Regions from separate parts of the Pseudoduganella rhizocola genome, predicted to be linked through region 2. Evidence: predicted binding sites of a transcription regulator. Region 2 holds the regulator's gene; the other holds the start of a gene.

Region 1 (3,405 bases), on a different contig from region 2:
TGTCGAACGCATCGGTTGCGTCGGCCCCGGCACCGGCGCCTCGGAAACCAGTTAGCCAGAGCGCTTCCGCAGCCGTAGCGAAGGCCAGCGCCCCGGCTGCGGCCAAGCCTGCCGACGCGAGTTCTGCAGCGTCCGCTGCCGGCGTTGCTAAAGCTGCCGCTGCATCAGCGGCAGCGCAGACCCAATCCAGCCCCGCTGTTGCTGCAGCAATGCCAGCAGCGAAAGTTTCTGCCCCGGCGGCAGCCAAACCCGAACTCAAGCCAGTAGCGAGCGCACCAGCCGCACCGCCGCCCAATGCAACGAATGTGGCAATTGCCAGCAAACTGAAGGAGCTGGAGGGCAAGCTCAAGGATTTGCAGGCTGCGCTGGCCGCGAAGCCTGCCGCCGTCGAGGCAAAGCCTGCGGCGTCCGCCGCGACGCAGCCCGCTGCCGCCACCAAGCTCGCAGCCAATGTGGGACCTGAACCGGCGGCCGGCCCTGCCCGCCAGCCTGTCGCGCCTGCGTCGAAAGCCCCGGCGGGCACCAGCGCCGCAGTGCCGGCAGTCGGCAAGCCCGTCGAGGCGAAGGCGAGCGTTCCTGTCACCGCACATACGGCGCCAGCAGGCGCCCCTGTTGCAAAGGCGCCAGCGATGGCGGCTCAAACATCGGGCTCGCAGAAAGCAGTCGAGTCCGCAGCAATTGCACCAGCGGTGAAGACGGCAGCAGCGGCTGCCCCGGCGAGCGCCACACCACCGGCAAGTCTGGGATCCAGCGCGGCGAAGACCGCCACTGCGGCCGGCCCGGCATCCAGCGCAGCGAAGACGGTTGCAACCGCGGCCCCGGTACCCGCCGCGAAGAAGGCTGCCGCAACCAGCCCGGAATCCAGCGCAGCAAAGACGGTTGTGACGGCCCCGGCATCCGCTGAGAAAACGGCTGCTTCGGCCAGCCCGGCATCCGGCGCGGCAAAGACTGCTGCCATGGCGAACCCGGCACCCGGCGCGACGAAGGCATTGGTGGCGGTAATCCCTGCATCCACTGCCGCGAAGACTCCGGATGCGGGGAGCCGCGAAAGCAAGACTACGACGACGGTAGCCGCAGCAGCGAAAGTGGCGCCTGCGCCGGTCAAGGCTGCGAATGCCGCGTCGGGCGCCGCGCAGTCCTCGGCGGCGGCTGTCGTGGCGGGCGAGAGCCAGGCGGCGGGTGAGCGCAAGGCTGTGACAAAGGCGGCGCCCGGGCCGCATCCGGCCTGGAACAGCGCCGTCGAATCCATGCTGGACGACGTTCGCAGCAAGCCGATCGACGCGGCAACCGCACCCCTGACCGTGAAGCCTGCCGGCCGCACTGCCTCCGGCATCATCAAGGATGCGCGGCCACAGCGCGCAAAACCAGCGGAGGCCGCGAACGCCGAACCAGCCGCGGTAACGAAGGATTCGGCAGCCGCCACCGCGAGGGCGGTCACCAAAGCCGTGGAGGAAACCAGGCCGCCCGCAGTCCAGGCTGTGCAGGCCGAAGAACCGCCGAAGAAGCGCATGTCGCGCCCGAAGATGGTCACGATGATTGCCGGCGGCAGCGTGGTCTTCCTGCTGACGGTCGGCTTCATCATCCACTTTATCCGCCGCTACCGCGAAAAGCTGGCTGCCGGACCGCTGAAGGTCTGGCAGAGCTGGCGCCGCAAGCCGGCGGAAGATGAGGTGCCGCATGGCGAGCGCTTCGAACCGGTGGCCGACCAGGATATGCAGGAAGCGCCAAAGCTGGCGGTGAACCAATAAAAAAAGCGCCCATCGGGCGCCTTTTTGAGATCAGGCCGAAGAAATCAGGCCATCCAGGGTTCGGTCACGTCGCGGATAGCGCGGTCGTTGGCCATAATTTGCTTCAGCAGGGCAATCTTGCGGGCGCGGGCATCGCCATCGAGGGCAGGCACGCCGCCCATCACGGCCACCGAAGCCACGGCCACATGCTTCTCCATGCGCTCCAGGCCATTCCAGTTACCCGACTGCGCGGCGGCGACCATATTATTGGTCAAACCGGCAATATTTTCGTACATCGAGAGAACTTCGTTCGAGGTCATGGCTGATCCTGAAATCGTAAATGGAGTACCGCTTGTCTGGATTTACGTCAGGCCGAACGAGAACTTTAGGGTTTTTTCAAAATATTTTTAAAATTATTTGGGGTTGCAAAAACAATAAGGCCGCTGCGGCCCAGTGCAGGGCGGCAGCGGCCTCGAGGGAGGGCAGTAATTACTTGACCAGCTCTTCCAGGCCCGCGCTCAGTTCTTCCAGCGGCGGCATTTCGTCGACCAGCACACCGTCTTCCAGGCCCAGCTCTTCGGCGATCTCGGTCGGGTAGCAGGCTTCGATTTCCTCGTCGCTCAGCTTGGCTTCGGTCACGCGGGCGCGCCATGCGGCCAGGTGCACCACGGCCGCCAGGCGGTTGAACGGCTCGTGTTCCAGCGGCTGCGGGAAGGCCTTGATGGCGTCCGAGAAGGTGGAGGGGAATTTCCAGCGCGCGGCCAGTTCGGCGCCCACGTCCGGGAAGCCGTAGCCCAGCGAGGCCATTTCGGCGTCCAGGCGGCGCGCGTCCAGCGGACCGGCAACCTTGTCCAGCTGCATGGCCTGCTCAGGCATGGCCGAGTGGATCACCAGCTGGCCGATGGCGTGCATCATGCCGATGGTGAAGGCGAGGTCGGTATTGTCGCGGGTTTTCTTGGCAATCCATTTGGCGCCCACCGCAGTGTGCAGGCTGTAGCGCCAGAACTGTTTCAGGTCCAGGCCGGGCACGGTCTTGAAACCGCTCACCAGGCCGGAGGAAATCACCAGCGTGCGTACGGTAACGAAACCGAGCATCAGCACGGCATCTTCCACGGTGCCGATGCTGCGGGAAACGTGATAATAAGCAGAATTTGCCAGGCGCAGCAGCTTGGCGCTGAGCACCGGGTCGGTGGATACCTTCTTGGCGATATCTTCAGTGGAGACACTGGCTTTGTCGAAGCTGCTGATCAATTCTTCAACAACCTTCGGCGCGGTAGGCAACGCAGTCGGGTTCTGGAACAGTGCCTCTAACTTCATCTGGTTCTCCTCAGGATTCATTGTTGGTATTGCTGTAGATGAACTATATAGGGATTCTCCTACGGAAAGAAGCAGTTTCTGAGGGGGCGTGGTATCCGCCGCACGCATTCCGCGAATTGTGCAGCCTGTCCCCGAATTCTGCAGTCTGTCGCATCCGGACCCCGGCCGGCACGCTTCCGGATTACATTCCACAGTGGCTTACTTCGCCAATAATTCTCAAAAACCTATAAGGGACCATTCATGCAAACACGCACCCAAACCTTGCGTTGGAACGCGCTCAAGACGGCTGTTACCCTGGCCCTGTGCGGCGCTTCCCTGGCCTTCACCCCGGCCATTGCGCAGCAGGCTGCGGCACCGGCAG
Region 2 (3,405 bases):
CTGTACTATGTGTCCAACGGCCAGCGCGTGCCGGAAGACCTGCACCTGGCCAAGCCGGCCGAGCTGATCGAGCGCGCCTTCAGCCTGAAGCAGGGCGCCGCCGCCACCCAATACGCCGATTCCGAACTGCCGCTGCTGATGGCAGCCGCAGGCAACGACGCCATGCTGCGCGAGGTTCACCTTGGCTAATTTTAATTTCGACCAGGCCGAAGGCCTGCGCCGGATGCTGGCCGGCCCACGGCCACGCATCGTCACCTTCCTCTCCGCCACCCCGCAGGACGACAAGGGTTCCATGCTGGTGAACCTGGGCGCCACGCTGGCCCGGGCCGGCAACGACGTGGTGCTGGTGGATGCCTGTGCCAGCGCGCACGGCGTCGCGTCCCGCCTCGGCGCGGACAATGGCGCCAGCCTGCTGAACGTGGCGCGCCAGCAGTGCGCGCTGAACGAAGTGATGTATGAAGTGCCGCAGGGCTTCAATGTGGTGTCCATGACGCGCGGCGAACTGCGCCACGGCCAGGAAGAGTGCCGCCGCCTGGCCAAGGCCTTCGATGCGCTGGCCAGCCAGGCCGGAATCGTGATCGTGGACGGCGAGTTCGATGGCGAAGCCTTCCCGGTGCCGGTGATGGCCAGCTCGGACATCGTGGTGCAGGTGTCGAACAGCGCCACTTCCATCAAGAATGCTTATATGATGATCAAGCGGCTGAGCCAGGAACTGGGCCGCCGTCCGTTCGGAATTGTTGTTACCGGGGCATCGGAGGCCGAAGCCCGTGTGGTTTACGATAATATGGCGCAAGCGGCAAGCCGCTACCTGGCCGTGAACCTGGTTTCCATGGGTTCCGTGCCGGCCGACGAGTATCTGCACCGCGCCGCGCGCCTGGGCCGCGCCGTAGTCGATGCTTTCCCGCTGGCCGGCGCTTCGGTAGCCTTCCGCCAACTGGCCGGGCGCCTGGCGCTGGCCGGCTCGCCGTCACATTTTGCAGGGAGTGGCAACCATTTTAGCGCCTGAGAAAAACTAGAACTTTATGTACACGGTCAAAGGGAAAGTGGACAAGGATTCCTTGCTGACGGAGCATATGCCGTTGGTCAAGCGCCTGGCCCACCACATGAAGGCCAAGCTGCCGCCCAGTGTGGAAGTGGATGACCTGGTACAAGCGGGGATGATCGGCCTGCTCGACGCCATCAACCGCTATGAAGAAACCCACGGCGCCCAGTTTGAAACCTATGCGGTGATGCGCATCCGCGGCGCCATGCTCGACGAGCTGCGCAGCAGCGACTGGATGCCGCGTTCCATGCGCCAGGACATGCGCAAGATCGAGAACGCCATGGCCCAGCTGCAGCAGCGCCTGGGCCGTCCGCCCAGCGAATCGGAAGTGGCCAAGTCGCTCAAGCTCTCGCTGTCCGACTACCAGGAAATGCTGTCCGAAGGCGGCGGCCACCAGCTGGTGTACTACGAAGATTTCCATACCGATGACGGCAACGACAGCTTCCTCGACCGCTATGCGCAGGACGACGAGGCCGACCCGCTGCGCGCGCTGCTGGACACCGACTTCCGCCAGGCCGTGATCGACGCCATCGACGCCTTGCCGCCGCGCGAGAAAATGCTGATGGGCCTGTACTACGAAGAAGAACTGAACCTCAAGGAAATCGGCGCCGTCATGGGCGTTTCCGAATCGCGGGTATCGCAGCTGCACACGCAGGCGGTGGCCCGTTTGCGTGCATCGTTAAGGGAGCAGGCGTGGACTGGGCCAGCTTAATCGGGCTGGCCATCGCGCTGGCCGGCCTGCTGGTGGGCCAGGCGCTGGAAGGCGGCAAGCTCGATTCCCTGGTCCAGCCGGCCGCCTTCGCCATCGTGGTGGTGGGCACCTTCGGCGCCGTCATGCTGCAGACCCGGCCCGCGACCCTGCGCCGCGGCGTGCGCATGCTGGCCTGGATCTTCCGTCCGCCGGCCGACACCCGCGCCGCGCTGGCGCGCGACATCGCGGCCTGGAACCAGACCGTGCGGCGCGAAGGCCCGCTGGCGCTGGAGCGCCATATGCACGACAGCAAGGACTACTTCACGGCCAAGGGCCTGCGCATGATCGTGGACGGCATCCAGCCGGACAAGATGCGCCAGCTGCTCGATACCGAAATCACCGCCTTCGAAACCTCGGAGCGCCAGGCCGTGCGCATGTGGGAATCGGCCGCCGGCTACTCGCCCACCATCGGCATCCTGGGCGCGGTGCTGGGCCTGATCCACGTGATGGAGAACCTGTCCGACCCGAGCAAGCTGGGGCCGGGCATTGCGGTGGCTTTCGTGTCCACGATCTACGGCGTGGGCCTGGCCAACCTGCTGTTCTACCCGATCGCCAACAAGCTCAAGAATATCGTCACCCAGCAGGTGCACCAGATGGATATTGCGGCCGCCGTGTTCCACGATATCTCCACCGGCGACCTGTCGCGCGTGATGGACGAACGCATCGCCACGCTGCTGCGGGAGCACCACTGAGATGGCCACCTATCGGCGCGCGCGCAGGAAGTTCGACGACGAGCCGGAGAACCATGAACGCTGGCTGATTTCCTATGCCGACTTCATCACGCTGCTGTTCGCCTTCTTCGTGGTGATGTATTCGATTTCTTCCGTCAATGTAGGCAAGTACCGCGTGTTTTCCGACGCGCTGGGCGATGCCTTCGGCGGCCAGGGCGCCGCGCGGCCGCCGAATACCGAAGTGCAGAACATTCCGATTCCCAACCCGGCGCTGAAGCGCCGCAACGAGGCCATGAAGCGCGAGAAGGCGCAGCTGACCAAGCTGGCGCAGGACCTGCTGTCCACCATGGCGCCGCTGGTCAAGGAGGGCAAGGTGCGCGTCACCCAGGACAGCCGCGGCGTGAGCGTGGAGATCAATGCCAGCGTGCTGTTCGATCCGGCCGATGCGCGGCTCACCGGCGAATCGCGCGAGGCGCTGCAGGCGGTGGCGGGTTTGCTGAAGGATGATCCGCATGCGGTGCAGGTGGAAGGGCATACGGACAACCAGCCGGTGCGCACCGCCTTTGCGTCGAACTGGGAGCTGTCGGCGGTGCGGGCGGCGACCGTGGTGCGCCTGTTCATCGATGCCGGCGTGGCGCCGCAGCGGCTGACGGCGGTAGGCCATGCGGCCAACAATCCCGTGGCGCCGAACGACACGCCGGAAAACCGCGCGCGCAACAGGCGCGTGGCGATCACCATCCTGTCGAAAATTCCCGACGTCGTCACCGAAATTCCAACCCGCTAGAAAATTGGGGACAGACCCGGATTATACGATTCGTATAATCCGGGTCTGTCCCCAATTTTTCCAAATTTTTTATCCGGCGATGAAGCCGCGGCGCGGGCCGGGGCCGCTGGTGTGGCCGCTGGGGCCGTAGACGGGCGCCGCCGCGGGACGCAGCGCC

Evidence for each region. Region 2 encodes FliA, which starts transcription of late flagellar genes. Its sites were predicted from a motif close to CTAAAGTTTNNNNNNNNNNNGCCGNTA; they were not measured.
Region 1: a site for FliA is predicted at 2,090-2,116, ahead of ACJRPG_RS14870 (flagellar protein FliT). Genes of this name have one in related genera too.

The regions. Positions count from the first base shown of each region.
Region 1 covers NZ_JBJQIK030000006.1:62,567-65,971, forward strand. Annotated here, with positions in the region: gene ACJRPG_RS14865 (FimV/HubP-related protein) at 1-1,748, shown strand, start outside; gene ACJRPG_RS14870 (flagellar protein FliT) at 1,793-2,047, opposite strand; gene ACJRPG_RS14875 (HDOD domain-containing protein) at 2,217-3,044, opposite strand; gene ACJRPG_RS14880 (M13 family metallopeptidase) at 3,285-3,405, shown strand, end outside.
Region 2 covers NZ_JBJQIK030000001.1:652,323-655,727, forward strand. Annotated here, with positions in the region: gene flhF (flagellar biosynthesis GTPase FlhF) at 1-189, shown strand, start outside; gene ACJRPG_RS03005 (MinD/ParA family ATP-binding protein) at 182-1,006, shown strand; gene ACJRPG_RS03010 (RNA polymerase sigma factor FliA) at 1,023-1,754, shown strand; gene ACJRPG_RS03015 (flagellar motor protein) at 1,736-2,485, shown strand; gene motD (flagellar motor protein MotD) at 2,487-3,248, shown strand; gene ACJRPG_RS03025 (flagellar protein FlgN) at 3,318-3,405, opposite strand, start outside.